DNA from 2 places in the Planococcus sp. S3-L1 genome. Region 1 is predicted to be linked to the other one. Evidence: predicted binding sites of a transcription regulator. Region 1 holds the regulator's gene; the other holds the start of a gene.
What was found. The regulator CtsR, encoded in region 1, represses protease genes until heat stress. The targets are predictions, from matches to a motif close to ATGGTCAATAAAGGTCAAACA.

Region 1 (8,109 bases):
ACAAATTTCTTGGAACTCTTTGAAACCATTTATTCAACGGGGATTTAGTACCTCACGGCTTACGTCCTGCAGGTACCAAGGTGATGATCACTTTCGTCAGTCTTTCAACCCGTGTGATTACTGCACTTTTGTGGGGAGCACCTGCAATGGTGTTGCCTCGGATATGCTCGAACTTTTTTTGGAACGAAGGATAATTGGCTTTTCTTTCAGAAATATGCCGTTGGAACGCCTATTGCATCGGTGTTCCTGGTAGCCGTTGAGCTTTCGTTTCCCTTGCATTGGCAGTGCGGCAACATCAAGAAATCGCCTTTTGAACATGCGCTAGAGCGTGCGAATGGAATCATCTCTGCGTGGCCTAGAGTGACGTCTAGTGTTCAGTTCTGAGCTACCAAGTTTTTGATATAAAATTTTTTATTACTTCGGTAAAGCAACTAAAAGGCGACCACAGAGTTTCTTGTTTTTGTGACTAGGTTTAATAATCGCGGGTTGAGTGGCTCGGTTTCAGGAAATTGATGACATTGTAATTGGCTACAGGAAGCGATTCAGACGTTTGGCAATTTGCGCCACAGGTAGGGGGTAGGCTTCCATCACCGGTTCATCCGTGATCGCTCCTCCATTTTTCTTTGGTCGGAAAATACATAGTGAATTTACTACGAATGGCTTTTTTAGTTGTCGAACTTAAGTTTACAATCGGTGTGAGTAATCCTTTCGATACTTACTATTTGATATCTCTAAAAAGCTTGGTGTATAATTAAGTCAAATATAGTCAAAGTCAATTTCATCATATTATGTATTAAAGAGGTGAAGACGGTGCGAAACATTTCGGATGTAATTGAAGGTTATTTAAGACAAGTTATCGAATTAAGCGAGAGAGATCATATTGAAATTAAACGCAGTGAAGTTGCTGAAAAATTTCAATGTGTTCCTTCTCAAATAAATTATGTCATTAATACTCGATTCACTGTTGATCGTGGATATTTAGTAGAAAGTAAGCGTGGCGGCGGTGGATATATTCGTATTAAGAGAATTAGACTTCATCAAAAATCAGACGTAATTGCAGAAGTAATACAGAGGTTGGAACATGGAGCTACTCAAGTAATGGCAGAAGACATTGTTTTTAGGCTACTGGATGAAGAGATTGTTTCTAAACGAGAGGCAAAACTAATTCTAAGCGCAGTAGATCGTTCAACTCTTCTGTTGGCTCTTCCGATACGTGATGAAGTCCGTGCACGGATTCTTATAGCGATGCTTTTTACAATTAAATATGAATCGAACACTTAAAGAGGTGAAAAGATGATTTGTACTCAGTGCGGAGAACGTTCTGCATCAGTAATAGTGAAAAAACAGCAGCTAGGACAGGTGATGGAGCTTCAGTTATGTCATATCTGTGCTGCTGAAAATCATAGTATCAATATTGCTTTTGAACAGGATCCATTAGCTATTCACCAACTATTATCGAATTGGTTCCCTAATTCGCAAGCGACTATTAGCAGGCCAAAAAAAGAAGTGGCTATTTGTCCTTCTTGTGGCTTTACTTTTTCACATTTTCTAAAGCTTGGAAAATTTGGATGTGCTTCCTGTTATGATACATTTTCGTCACAACTCAATGAAATATTCAAGCGATTTCATAATGGCAATACAGAACATACGGGAAAAATACCCGCTTCTTACGGATCAACGTTAAAAATTAAAAAAGAGATTGAAAAACTTCGAAAGCAAATGCAGGTATCAATTCAAGAAGAAGAATTTGAAGAAGCTGCAAGATTAAGAGACGAGGTAAAACGATTAAACGTAACGCTTGAGGGGGGTTCACCAGATGGCAGTTGAACGGTTTCTCCAACCTCGGGCAAGCAGCTGGATGGCCAATGATGGTAGCAATGTAGATATTGCAATGAGTACAAGAATTAGATTAGCTAGAAATTTGAATGATTTTAAGTTCCCGTATGCCTTTACAGAAGACGAAGCACTTAAAGTGGATAAAGAAATTTCCTCTGTATTATTAGATAAAGGTAGTGAGTTAGATTATACTTTTAGCCATATCAATATTGACGAACTTGCCCAATTACAAAAAGAAGTACTTGTAGAAAAACATTTAATTAGTCCTTACCTTATGAATAGCTATCACCCGGGCTCTGTTTTATTGTCTGAAAACGAAGAGTTGAGTATTATGGTAAATGAAGAAGATCATTTGCGGATTCAAAGCTTGCAATCTGGATTTCAGCTTCAAAAAGCTTATCAAATAGCAAGTGAACTAGATACGTTATTAGAAAAGAATTTGTCTTATGCTTTTCATGAGAAGTATGGGTATCTGACTAGCTGTCCGACCAATGTTGGCACTGGAATGAGAGCTTCGGTTATGCTTCATTTACCGGCTTTGACTATGTCTCATCAGATTCAACGGATTATTCCCGCGATCTCAAGGCTTGGTATGGTAGTACGTGGTATTTATGGAGAAGGTAGCGAGGCGTTAGGAAATGTTTATCAAATATCCAATCAATTAACGCTTGGTAAATCAGAATATGAAATTCTTCAAGATTTGGAGAATATGACAGAACAGATTATCCAGCAAGAACGTAAAGCACGTGAAGCCATATTGTTAAACTCACCTTTAATGTTAGAGGACCGGGTGTATCGTTCGCTTGGTGTTCTTACCCATTCGAGACTGCTGACGACGGAAGAAGCTGCGACTTGTCTGTCAGATGTTCGATTGGGTATTGATTTAAAGATGATTCAAAATATGAATATGTCGATTTTGAATGAATTAATGATTTTTATGCAGCCGGCATTTTTGCAGCAATATGCAGACAAGCCACTGCAACCGAAAGAACGTGACTTTGCTCGGGCGAAGTTGTTCCGGGAGCGATTGAATAAAATAGATATGAATAGTGAAGGAGAGGATCTTGCATGATGTTTAATCGATTTACACAACGCGCACAAAAAGTTCTTCAATTAGCTCAAGAAGAGGCCATTCGCATGAAACATGAATCAATCGGTACAGAGCATATTCTTCTCGGTTTGATTCGTGAAGGTGGCGGTATTGCCGCAAAAGCTCTAGAAGCGATTGAAGTGAACACACAGTTGATCGAAGAAGGTGTTAAAGAATTAGTGGGTGTTGGCGAAAAAGACGTTGGTCCAATCGTTCATTACACGCCAAGAGCAAAAAAAGTGATTGAGTTGTCAGTTGATGAGTCCCGTAAATTGGGCCATTCTTATATAGGTACAGAGCATTTACTGTTAGCGCTTATTCGTGAAGGAGAAGGCGTTGCGGCTCGTGTGTTAGGAAATGCAGGTGTTAGCTTGAATAAGGCGCGCCAGCAAGTGTTGCAGCTTCTAGGGAGCAATGAGCAGGCATCAACAGGTACGAGTCCGAATGCTTCGGCAAACACACCAACTTTAGATGGCTTAGCTCGTGATTTAACGCAAGTCGCTCGTGAAGGTGGATTGGACCCTGTAATCGGCAGAAGTGATGAGATTACACGTGTCATTGAAGTGTTGAGCCGTAGAACAAAAAACAACCCGGTGTTAATTGGTGAGCCTGGTGTTGGTAAAACAGCGATTGCTGAAGGATTGGCTCAGCAAATCGTTAACAACGAAATTCCAGAAACGTTGCGCGACAAGCGCGTTATGGTTTTGGATATGGGGACAGTAGTTGCTGGAACAAAATACCGTGGTGAATTTGAAGATCGATTGAAAAAAGTGATGGATGAAATTCGTCAAGCAGGCAATGTGATTCTGTTTATCGATGAGCTTCATACATTAATCGGTGCTGGCGGTGCAGAAGGTGCAATTGATGCATCTAATATTTTAAAACCGTCACTATCACGCGGGGAACTTCAGTGTATTGGTGCGACAACGTTAGATGAGTACCGCAAATACATTGAAAAAGACGCAGCTCTTGAGCGTCGTTTCCAGCCAATTCAAGTAGATGAGCCTTCAGTAGAAGAATCCATTCAAATTATCCGTGGCTTGCGTGATCGTTATGAAGCGCATCACCGTGTGAAAATTACCGATGAAGCAATTGAAGCAGCAGCTAAGATGTCGGATCGCTACATTTCGGATCGTTTCTTGCCGGATAAGGCGATTGACTTGATTGATGAGGCTGGATCGAAAGTAAGACTTCGCTCGTATACGACTCCACCAGATTTAAAAGAGTTGGAATCTCGATTAGAAGCTGCACGTTCTGAGAAGAACGAAGCAGTCCAAAGCCAAGAGTTTGAAAAAGCGGCTTCGCTTCGTGACGCTGAACAGAAATTGCAAAACCAATTAGATAAAACGAAAAAAGAATGGAAAGAAAAACAAGGCAAAGAAGAGTCTGAAGTGACAGTAGAAGATATTGCGAAAGTCGTGTCTATGTGGACCGGTATTCCTGTATCAAAATTGGCACAAACAGAATCGGATAAGTTGTTGAACTTGGAGTCTATTCTTCACAACCGTGTAATCGGCCAAAATGAAGCCGTGACGTCTATTTCAAAAGCTATCCGACGTGCCCGTGCAGGATTGAAAGATCCGAAACGTCCAATTGGATCGTTCATTTTTCTTGGACCAACCGGTGTTGGTAAAACGGAATTAGCACGTGCCCTAGCTGAGTCTATGTTTGGCGATGAAGAAGCGATGATTCGTATCGACATGTCTGAATACATGGAAAGACATTCGACTTCTCGTCTAGTCGGTTCGCCTCCAGGTTATGTGGGTTATGAAGAAGGCGGACAGTTGACGGAGAAAGTTCGCAGAAAGCCTTATTCAGTCGTCCTGCTTGATGAAATTGAAAAAGCTCATCCAGATGTCTTCAACATTCTATTACAAGTTCTTGAAGATGGTCGATTGACGGATTCAAAAGGTCGCAGAGTCGATTTCCGTAATACGGTCATTATTATGACTTCAAACGTCGGGGCAGAAGAGCTAAAATACAATAAATACGTTGGCTTTAATTTAGATGATGCAAAAACGGATTATAAGGACATGAAAGGGAAAATGCTTGCTGAATTGAAAAAAGCATTCCGCCCAGAGTTCTTAAACCGTGTAGATGACATGATCGTCTTCCATTCTCTTGAAAAAGAAAACTTGAGAGAGATTGTGACGTTGATGACAAAACAATTGGTCGATCGCTTGAAAGAGCAGGATATCGATTTGGAGTTAACAGAAGCAGCGCTTGAAAAAGTGGCGAAAGAAGGATATGACCCAGAGTATGGAGCTCGTCCACTGCGTCGTTCACTTCAAAAACACGTAGAAGATCGTTTGTCAGAAGAGCTATTAAAAGGCACGGCTCTGTCAGGTCAAAAAATGATTTTTGATGTAGAAGGTGATGAATTTGTCGTTCGTACAAGTGAGTCTGAAAAAGAAAAAGAAGTAGCAATAGAAAAACAATAAGAACATTCCGCTCTCCGGAGTCACTTTCCGGCGAGCGGTTTTTCTATTTAAGGAGGTACACATGGCTAAGAAAAAGACGAAATTCATTTGTCAGTCGTGTGGCTATGAATCGGCTAGATGGATGGGGAAATGTCCGGGCTGTGCAGCATGGAATACGATGACTGAAGAAGTAGAAGTGGCTGCTCCTAAAGGGACGCGTGGTGCTTTTCAACATAGTGCGGCGGTTCCTCAAAAAGCGATACCGATTAATGCCATTGAAACGCAAGATGAACCACGAGTAGAAACAGAGCTCAGCGAATTAAACCGTGTGCTGGGTGGTGGAATTGTACCTGGATCACTGGTACTTATTGGAGGAGATCCCGGTATCGGGAAATCAACGTTGCTGTTGCAAGTTTCTGCGATGCTTGCAAATAGTGGGAACCGGGTATTATATATTTCCGGAGAAGAATCGATTAGACAAACTAAATTGCGTGCAGAGCGTTTAGATGCGTCATCTTCTGAGTTGTTTATCTACGCTGAAACAAATCTTGAATTGATTCATCACACGATTGAAGATGTAGCACCTGATTTTGTTATTATTGATTCAATTCAGACTGTTCACCACCCCGAAGTCACCTCTGCACCGGGTAGTGTGACGCAAGTAAGAGAAAGTACGGCAGAATTAATGCGAATCGCTAAAACAAAAAATATTGCCATTTTTCTAGTGGGACACGTAACCAAAGAAGGGCAAATTGCAGGACCTCGGATTTTGGAACATATGGTAGATACGGTGTTGTATTTTGAAGGCGAACGCCACCACACATACCGCATTTTACGCAGTGTGAAAAACCGTTTTGGTTCAACAAATGAAATCGCGATTTTTGAAATGCTTCAAAGTGGATTAAAAGAAGTGTTGAATCCATCAGAACTATTTTTACAAGAGCGGTCGAGTGGTTCGGCAGGCTCAACAGTCGTCGCTTCAATGGAAGGAACACGGCCGATTTTAGTTGAAATTCAAGCATTGGTGACTCCTTCAAGTTTTAATTATCCGAAACGGATGGCAACGGGAATTGACGTCAATCGAGTGACCTTATTGATGGCAGTTCTAGAAAAGCGCGTTGGTATGCTTTTGCAAGCGCAAGACGCGTACATTAAAGTTGCGGGTGGCGTAAAGCTTGACGAACCAGCGATTGATTTGGCTGTATTAGCAAGTATTGTTTCAAGTTTCCGAGACAAAGCGCCAAACGTTTATGATTGTATTATTGGAGAGGTCGGATTGACTGGTGAAGTTAGACGCGTATCGCGTATTGAGCAGCGCGTTCAAGAAGCAGCAAAACTAGGCTTTAAGCGTGCGATTATTCCAGCATCTAATTTAGGTGGTTGGGATTATCCAGAAGGAATTCGCGTAGTCGGTGTAGAAAGTGTTAACGATGCATTAAAAGAAATTTTTCCACAGTAAGGAGGCGATTTTGCCTCCTTTTATTTCTAAACAGGTGTCATTGGAGCGTTCTCGTTTTAAAATGTGTATAATTAAAAAAAGGAGGTGGAGCTTATGCTAAGACCTATTATTCAAATTATGTTTTTACTTATTGGTGCGACAATCGGAATTTTATTATTGCCATCTGCATTTGAACTTATTCCCCTTCTCGACAATCCGTGGATCAGCAACCCTTACGTAGCGGCAATTGTGGGGGCTCTTGTTTTTTTCTTGCTGTCTTTATTATTTGTCGATTCGCTAATCAATTTTATGAAATGGATGGAAGAGAAATTGCTACGTACTCCAACACCGGATCTGTTATTCGGGACGATAGGAATGGTCATTGGTCTTGTAGTAGCTTTCCTAGTGGGCTTTGCACTGAGTACGGTTGATATTCTTCTAGTTGCGACAGTGGCACCTTTAGTGCTTTCTGTAGTACTTGGCTATTTAGGTTTCCAGGTAGGATTTAAAAAACGTGAAGAGATGTTGTCTATGTTGACGCCGGCTAGATTTGCACCAGCGAAAAAGCCAGAGCCAGAAGAGCCTGTTGAAAAAGTTTCTTATAAATTGCTTGATACGAGTGTCATCATCGATGGTCGGATTGCCGATATCTCAGCAACCGGTTTTATGGAAGGTACGTTTGTTGTGCCGCAATTTGTGCTGTCTGAGTTGCAACATATTGCCGATTCTTCCGATACTTTAAAACGTACGCGAGGCAGACGTGGGTTGGATATTTTAAAACGGCTTCAAAGCGAACGTGTCGATGCGATTATGATCACGGAAGAAAGTTTTGACGAAGTGAGCGAAGTCGATTTAAAATTGATGCGCGCTGCGAAGAAAATGGGCGGCAAAGTCGTGACCAACGATTTTAACCTCAATAAAGTGTGTGAACTTCATAATGTTCCTGTTTTGAATATTAATGATTTAGCTAATGCTGTAAAACCTGTCGTGATTCCAGGAGAAGATATGCACGTCGTGGTTATTAAAGACGGCAAAGAGCAAAATCAAGGTGTTGCTTATTTAGATGATGGGACAATGATTGTCATTGAAGGCGGCAAAGGATTTATTGGTCAGGCGATCAATGTGACAGTAACGAGTGTATTGCAGACTTCTGCAGGACGAATGATTTTCGCCAAACCGCGTGAAGGCAAATAACGTGCAACATAAAGATAAGGATGTTTTCGATGAATTATACAGTGGTCTTACCTGCTGCTGGCAGTGGGAAACGAATGAAAGCTGATAAAAATAAATTACTACTCGAACTTTTTGGCAAGCCCATTTTTCTT
Region 2 (8,109 bases), on a different contig from region 1:
TTATCATCATATATTAGTACCTGGTGTTAATAATACGCCATACTATACTCAATTTCAACTAACTGACATATTTCCGACAAAAAATATTCATTCTCTACAATCTTTCTTTCTGTCTTGAAGAGCTTATGCTATGATTAAACTAGATATTCTATGTAGAGGTGAAACTAGATGCAATATATTGGAACATTTTTTTGGTCATTCTTACTGATTTCATTAGTCAACTACGTGGTAAGTGCAGTACAAAACGTACCTTTCGACTTTATGGTCGGCGTTTACATTTCGATCGTATTTTCAATTTTAATCTTCGTTATGGTAGCGGTTATTCCTAGCGAACCAACTCCTGAAAAACACTAATAAGAAAAGAAGCGTAATCCGGAATTCCGGATTACGCTTCTTTTTTGTTGATAACAATTTGCTTATTATCGTCCATGGTTAATTCCAATTCGGTATGGGCAACAATTCCGCCTCCAATTAATTCCCGGGCAATATTTGTTTCAATCGTACGCTGGATAAAGCGTTTTAATGGTCGCGCACCAAACACCGGATCGGTTCCTGCTTCAACGATATAGTCAATAACTGAATCATCTACGGTTAGTTTGATTTGTTGTTTACTCATACGAACGGCTAGTTCAGCAATCATTTTCTTCGCTATGCCATAAAAATGAGCGTTGTTAAGTGCGTGGAAAATAACAATATCATCGATACGGTTCAATAGCTCAGGTTTAAAATGTCTGCGCAATTCTCCCATCACAATGTCTTCAATATCGTGTTCATTGCTCGCATCGTTAATATAGGCAGAACCAATATTAGAAGTCATAATGACTACCGTGTTGGAGAAGTTAACTAATCGTCCTTGGCTGTCAGTGATACGGCCATCGTCTAATATCTGCAGTAAGATATTGGCAACATCCGGGTGTGCTTTTTCAATTTCATCGAGCAATACAACGGAGTACGGATTCCGGCGCACGGCTTCTGTTAGTTGGCCACCTTCTTCGTAACCGATGTATCCCGGAGGTGCCCCGACCAAACGTGACACACTGTGTTTTTCCATATACTCTGACATATCGATTCGAATAAAATGATCTTCCGAATCAAATAGATTTGCGGCCAGCGATTTTGCTAACTCTGTTTTCCCTACGCCTGTAGGTCCAAGGAAAATAAAAGAGCCAATCGGTTTTCTTTCATCTTTAATACCCGCACGCGCTCTCCATACAGCTTCTGTAACCAATTCGACTGCTTTGTCTTGACCAATTACGCGCTCTTTTAACGTCTCACCTAAACGCAATAACTTTTCACGTTCACCTTCTACTAATTTTGTTACCGGAATTCCAGTCCACCTTGCGACAATTCCTGCAATTTCTTCTTCCGTTACTTCTTCGCGCAGTAAGCGCTCAGTACCCTCTTGTTCTAAAGCGGCTTCTAGTGCGACTAATTCTTTTTCGAGTTCGGGAATTTTGCCATGCTGTAAGACAGCCGCTGCATTCAAATCATAACGATTTTCAGCATCTTCTAATTGTCTGCGGAATTGGTCTAATTGCTCACGTTTTTGTTGAATTTTTTTCAATGATTCTTTTTCTTCCGTCCATTGACTTCTCATGCCAGACGAAGAGTCGCGCAGTTCAATAATTTCTTTACGCAAGGTGTCGAGTCGTGCTTTGCTTGCTACGTCTTTTTCTTTCATTAACGCTTGCTCTTCAATTTCTAGCTGCATCAGACGACGCGTTACTTCATCAAGTTCTTGAGGCATTGAATCGATTTCTGTACGAATCATCGCACAAGCTTCATCAATTAAATCAATGGCTTTGTCAGGCAAAAAGCGTTCTGTAATGTAGCGGTCCGACATAGCAGCCGCTGCGACAATCGCACGGTCATGAATTCGAACAGCATGATGTAGTTCAAAACGTTCTTTTAAGCCACGCAAAATCGATACCGTATCTTCAACAGACGGTTCGCGCACCAGTACTTGTTGAAAACGTCGTTCTAAAGCCGGATCTTTTTCGATATGCATGCGATACTCATCTAGCGTAGTCGCACCAATGCAATACAGTTCTCCTCTAGCAAGCATGGGCTTCAGCATATTCCCTGCATCCATTGCTCCTTCAGTTTTCCCTGCTCCAACAATCGTATGAATTTCGTCGATAAACAAAATAATCTGACCTTCGCTATCTTTCACTTGCTTTAAAACGGCTTTTAATCGTTCTTCAAATTCTCCACGGTATTTAGCACCAGCAATTAACGCACTCATGTCGAGTTCGTAAATGGTTCGGTTTTTTAATCCTTCTGGTACGTCGTTACGAACAATGCGTTGAGCTAATCCCTCAACAATTGCTGTTTTACCAACACCTGGTTCACCAATCAACACGGGGTTATTTTTTGTTTTACGCGATAAAATTCGAATTACATTACGGATTTCCTGATCTCTACCGATAACAGGATCCATTTTTCCTGATTGCGCTTGTTCAACCATATTCCGGCCAAACTGCTCCAATGGAGATTTTTGTTCTTCGTTATTCTGGGATTGAACCATTTTATCCACTCCTTTAAAAGTTTGACTATCTTTGACTAATTAAATTATAGCTAATTATTCACTGTTAAGCAATTATTTCGACCTTTTTTTAGTACTCGTATCAAACAAAAAACCCTCACTGGAATAAATCCAATGAGGGTTTTTTACGTACTATTTATCGAACGCCAAGTGCCATTTTTGCATAGCGTGACATATGTTCTTTGCCCCATACTGGCTGCCAGACGATTTTTACATCGACTTCTTCTACTTCAGGTAGTTCATACAAAGCAGTTTTAACCATTTGCACGATCTGTGGTCCCATTGGACAACCCATAGACGTTAACGTCATCGTCACTACGGCAAAACCATCTTCTGTCAACATCACATCATAGATAAGCCCAAGATTAACAATATCGACTCCTAGTTCAGGATCGATTACTGTTTCTAACGCACCCATCATACTATCTTTCATATCTTGATCCATCTAAATCCCTCCCTTACTATTAAAACTATCTTAACAAACTTCATATGAAAATGGAATCGACATGCTTAGTTAGATAAATACTTCGCGAGCCATTCTGTCGCTTCAAGCATCCCTTTTCGGCTTACTGCATGTCCCGCTTCTCTTTCCCGAGTAAAGGTTATTTTTTCTGGTACCGCTTCGTAATGCTTCTTAAGTTCTTTATACAAGCGATAAGTTGGTTCAAAAGGTACCGTCATATCTTGTTCGCCGTGCCAAAAATAAATGGGACGGCCATTAAACTTCGCTTGATGTTGAACACTGTCAAAAATCGCTAAAGTCGAAAGCATTCGTTCACGCTCTTCTTCACTAACTGGCAGCTTGAATCCTCTTGATTCATATTGGGCCATTTGTGCTTGCGCTAATTCTACATAATTCCCTGCACCCATCATTACTGCAGCTACTGAAATCCACGGATAAACTGTCATTGCTCCTAGAGTGGTAATCCCACCCATAGAAGTGCCACCTACTCCTGGTTCTCCAACTACTAAGTCTTGCTTGTGCAGTTCTTTGTGTAAAAAGGCTAATTCTTCTATAGACGTCAGAACAATTTCCCAAAATCGCAGGCTGATCTGAACATTATCCAATCCTTCACTTCGTTCACCGTGAAGATGCGCATCCGGCAAAATTACACGAAGTCCTTTTTCAGCCAATTGGTAAGCGTAATGCAAGTTATGTTCTTTTGCACTCGTATGGCCATGAAAAAAGACAACCGTTGGCAATGCGACTTTTTCGCATTGATCTGGTGTTATATGAAGCAACGGTATGTGCCCCCAAATTTGTCGTTGAACTCTCAACTAAAATCACTTCCTTCACCTCTAATCGTACCAATCTTCTCGATTCCCAGCAAACGCCGATTCTCTCTAGCGAAAAGTCTTTTCCTCCTCTGAAATTTTTGACGAATCGCTTGTACTATCGCTACACTAGGAATAGATAGAAAGGAGACGGCTATTTTTATGAAACAACATTTAATTGTTCTAGATTTAGACGGCACATTATTGACCGATCAGAAAGTTATTTCCCCGAAAACAAAACGAACGTTAAATAAAGCAATGGAAGCAGGACATGAGGTAATGATTGCTACGGGTCGACCTTATCGTTCAAGCGAAACTTTTTATAAAGAGCTAGGACTAACAACCCCCATCGTCAATTTTAACGGTGCATTTGTCCACCATCCTACAAACAATCATTGGGGAACACATCATACACCAATCGGATTGAACGTTGTCCATGAAGTGGTAGAGTCTATGCATAACTTTGATTTCCATAATATTGTGGCAGAGGTCTTAGACGATGTGTATGTCCACCATCATGACGAAAAACTTATGGATATTTTTCGCTTTGGTGATCCTACAATCACAACTGGAGATTTACGCAATTACTTAAAAACAGATCCGACGTCTATTTTGATTCATGCTCCATATGAACGCGTACAGGAAATCCATGACCATTTATCTTCTGTACATGCAGAAGTAATCGATCATCGCCGTTGGGGAGCTCCGTGGCACGTGATTGAAATTGTGAAAAGTGGGATGAGTAAAGCCGTTGGACTAGATCGTGTTTCCAAATCAATGGGCATTGCACGAGAAAACATTATTGCTTTTGGTGACGAAGACAATGATCTTGAAATGATTGATTTTGCAGGAGTCGGTGTTGCCATGGGCAATGCCATTGAACCGTTAAAAACGATTGCCAATGAAATCACGTTAACTAATAACGATGATGGCATTGCTGAGTTGTTAATAGAGCGGTTGAAGCTGTAACTACAAAAGGGGGATTGACTATGAGACTATTTGCTGACAGCGCATCTGATCTGCCAAAAGACTTTTTCGAAAATGAAAACGTTGTTTTATTGCCGCTTCGTGTTCATATTGGAGATCAGGATTTCGAAGACATTCGAGGCATTCAATCCATTAAAGTGTTTGATGCAATTCGTGGTGGTGATCAACCTAAAACATCCCAAGTTTCACCTGAAGAAATGTGGTCAGCTTTTGAACAGCTGGCAAAAGACAAAGACGAGGGCTATTATATTGCCTTTTCTTCTGAGCTATCAGGTACTTATAATACAGCCGTAATGGTGGCAGATCAGGTACGTGAAGAATACCCGGATTTGAAGCTAACAATACTAGATTCAAAAGCCGCTTCGCTTGGCTACGGACTGTTAGTAAAAGAAGCCGCAAAATTGCGCTCCGCTGGACAGCCTCTCGAAACTATTATTAAGAAAACTCGTTTGATGATTGATCATTTAGAAAGTCTGTTTACTGTAGAAGACTTAGATTATATGGCTAAAGGCGGCCGCATTTCCAAAGGTAGCGCTTTTGTTGGCGGGTTATTAAATATTAAGCCATTGCTTCACGTAGAAGATGGCAAACTTGTACCGATTGAAAAACTTCGAGGACGTAAAAAAGTGATCAAACGGATGATTGACCTAATGAGAGAACGCGGAACTCAATTAGATCAACAGACAATTGCCATTAGCCACGGTGACGACGCAGAGTTTGCGGCTTTACTAAAACAGGAGATTGAAAGCAACTTCCACCCGAAATCCGTTGAAGTCCATATGATTGGTTCGGTCATTGCTGCACATACGGGTCCTGGTACACTGGCAGTATTTTTCTTCAATACAATTGACTAGGAGCTGATTGACGATGAACAAAATAGTTATTGTAGGCGCAGTTGGCGGAGGCGCTACTGCCGCAGGTCAACTGCGCTTCTATGATCCAGACGTGCAGATTATTGTTTTTGATCGTGATTCGACGATGTCTTATGCAGCATGTGGAACGCCGTATGTTATAGGCGGTGTCATCGAAGATGAAGAGTCAATCATTATGACCGATCCCAAACGATTTAAGAAAAAACGAGATATCGATGTTCACATGAGACACGAAGTAATCGCAATCGATCGAGCAGCCAAAAAAGTGCTTGTGCACAATCTGGAAAGTGGCGAACAATTTGAAGAGTCATACGATGCCTTAATCTTAGCTCCAGGTGGTTCTGCAATTGTTCCTAAAATCGAAGGTCTAGATACATCGAAAGTCTTTACCTTACGAAATTTTGAAGACATGCAAAAAATTGACCAGTTCATCAAAACTGCACAACCCAAAAATTGCGTCGTTTCAGGTGGTGGCTTTATCGGGCTAGAAATGGCAGAAAACCTTAAAAACATTGGCTTGGACGTTTCTTTAGTGCATAGATCCCCAACCATTATGTCTATTTTGGATACCGATATTTCATTAATGATCGAGAAAGAACTGGCACTTCAAGATGTTAAATTAATTACTGGAACAGAGATCAAAAAAACTGAAGGCAAAACCATCCACCTGTCAAATGGCATTGACATACAAGCAGATTTCATTATTATGAGTGTTGGTTTGAGACCGAATACTAGACTGGCTATGAAAGCGGGCTTAACAATTGGTGAAACTGATGGTATTGAAACAAATGAATTTATGCAAACAAATGATCCATCGATTTACGCCATTGGAGATGCTTCAGAGAATTTTGATATGGTAACGGGATATCCCAAAAGAGTTCCACTTGCTTCTCCTGCGCATCGTCAAGCATTTATCGCAGCGAGTCACCTTACGGGCAACAAGGTAGCGAAAAAAGGTTTGCTCGGAACTTCCGTCTTGAAAGTTTTCTCATTAACTGCTGCAATGACAGGGTTAAACGAAAAAGCGATTCAAGATAAAAATTTAGCTTTTGCTACAGTGACGCATACCGGCAATTCGAATGCGGGTTATTATCCTGATCATTCCGAAATCACGTTAAAAGTCCATTACGATCCACAAACCCGTAAGATTTTAGGGGCACAATGTATTGGTGGCAAAGGCGTTGACAAACGAATCGATGTCATTGTGACAGCAATCTATGGTGGGTTGACGATTGACGATTTGCAGGCACTCGAACTTTGCTATGCACCTCCCTATTCATCGCCGAAAGACCCAATTAATATGGTAGGTTATAAAGCATTAAGTAAATAATGCCAACATCAAAAACAGGCAGAAAAAGCAATCCGCTTTTTCTGCCTGTTTTATTTTTTCGGATTATTTCGGATTTTTCTCAACTGTCGACTGTTTCGCTGCATCTGCTTTACGTTGTTTGCCTTTACGCCAAACAAACCACAAGAACATCATGAACACAACATACATAACAACTAGCGTTGCAATGTATGCAGAGTTGAGTTTACTTTCTTCTGTTACGTGGAACACTTCCGCGATTTCTCGATCTTGTGTTATTCGGTAATCCCCATTATCTCCTTGGCGAATAATATCACTTTCAAATAATCCACGTAATTCCTGTCCTTGTCCAATGACATCAGCTGATAGGTTAATGCTCTTTGTTGAAGACGCGTTGTTAATAGCAACAATCCATGATTCTTCGTTATTCGAACGTTTATAAACGAGCCATCCATCTTCATCGTGTAGCACTTCCAATTCCCCTGTTCGTAATGCTTCAGACGAATTACGCAATGACGTCAAGTTAGTGATGTGATCAACAAGTTCCTTATCTACGGCCATATCTAAAATTTGATGAGATTCATCCAACTCTGTCCCATTCATAGCAGATTCTGAACCGTATTGAACGACTGGAATTCCAGGCATCGTCAACAACTGAGTCAACAATAGCGTCCAGCGTGTCGGCGGAAATCCATTTTCCGCTACAATATCTGCTGTAAATCGAGATCCAGTCAATGAATCTACTTGAATCAAGTTGTTTTTGCTTTGCTCCATGATCGTCGTTACGTCAGTCATATCCTGATCAAAATTCTTATAAGCCGCACGTAATGTCTTTTCCACACCAGGCACCACTACCGCATCGAATGCACCACTGTCTGCCATTTCTTGATCACTTAAAATGTAACTATCTCGCACCTCTTTTATCGCTTTAGAAAAATCGCTAACAAAAGCTGCATCTAATTTTTCTGCATCTTGTAGTCGGAACCCGTCAACCTGATAGGCTTCACTAAATTCTACAAATGTAGCAATTAGCGCTTCTTGGACCTCTGTGTTTGCTGTATCTAGTGCCAAGCTACCGTCTTCGTTTTCTGTAAACCATTCTGGGTTTTCAACTGCCCACACAT

Region 2: the regulator CtsR is predicted to act here: its motif matches at 2,546-2,566, upstream of QMF37_RS02740 (ATP-dependent Clp protease ATP-binding subunit).

What each region holds. Positions count from the first base shown of each region.
Region 1 is NZ_JASISN010000016.1:57,509-65,617, reverse strand. Features, by position in the region: gene QMF37_RS13910 (hypothetical protein) at 1-23, shown strand, start outside; gene QMF37_RS13905 (CtsR family transcriptional regulator) at 811-1,281, shown strand; gene QMF37_RS13900 (UvrB/UvrC motif-containing protein) at 1,294-1,827, shown strand; gene mcsB (protein-arginine kinase McsB) at 1,817-2,908, shown strand; gene QMF37_RS13890 (ATP-dependent Clp protease ATP-binding subunit) at 2,905-5,367, shown strand; gene radA (DNA repair protein RadA) at 5,429-6,805, shown strand; gene QMF37_RS13880 (PIN/TRAM domain-containing protein) at 6,899-7,978, shown strand; gene ispD (2-C-methyl-D-erythritol 4-phosphate cytidylyltransferase) at 8,008-8,109, shown strand, end outside.
Region 2 is NZ_JASISN010000002.1:125,999-134,107, reverse strand. Features, by position in the region: gene QMF37_RS02745 (YjzD family protein) at 169-354, shown strand; gene QMF37_RS02740 (ATP-dependent Clp protease ATP-binding subunit) at 386-2,527, opposite strand; gene QMF37_RS02735 (metal-sulfur cluster assembly factor) at 2,682-2,990, opposite strand; gene QMF37_RS02730 (prolyl oligopeptidase family serine peptidase) at 3,056-3,823, opposite strand; gene QMF37_RS02725 (Cof-type HAD-IIB family hydrolase) at 3,983-4,789, shown strand; gene QMF37_RS02720 (DegV family protein) at 4,810-5,661, shown strand; gene QMF37_RS02715 (CoA-disulfide reductase) at 5,675-7,009, shown strand; gene QMF37_RS02710 (alpha-amylase family glycosyl hydrolase) at 7,073-8,109, opposite strand, start outside.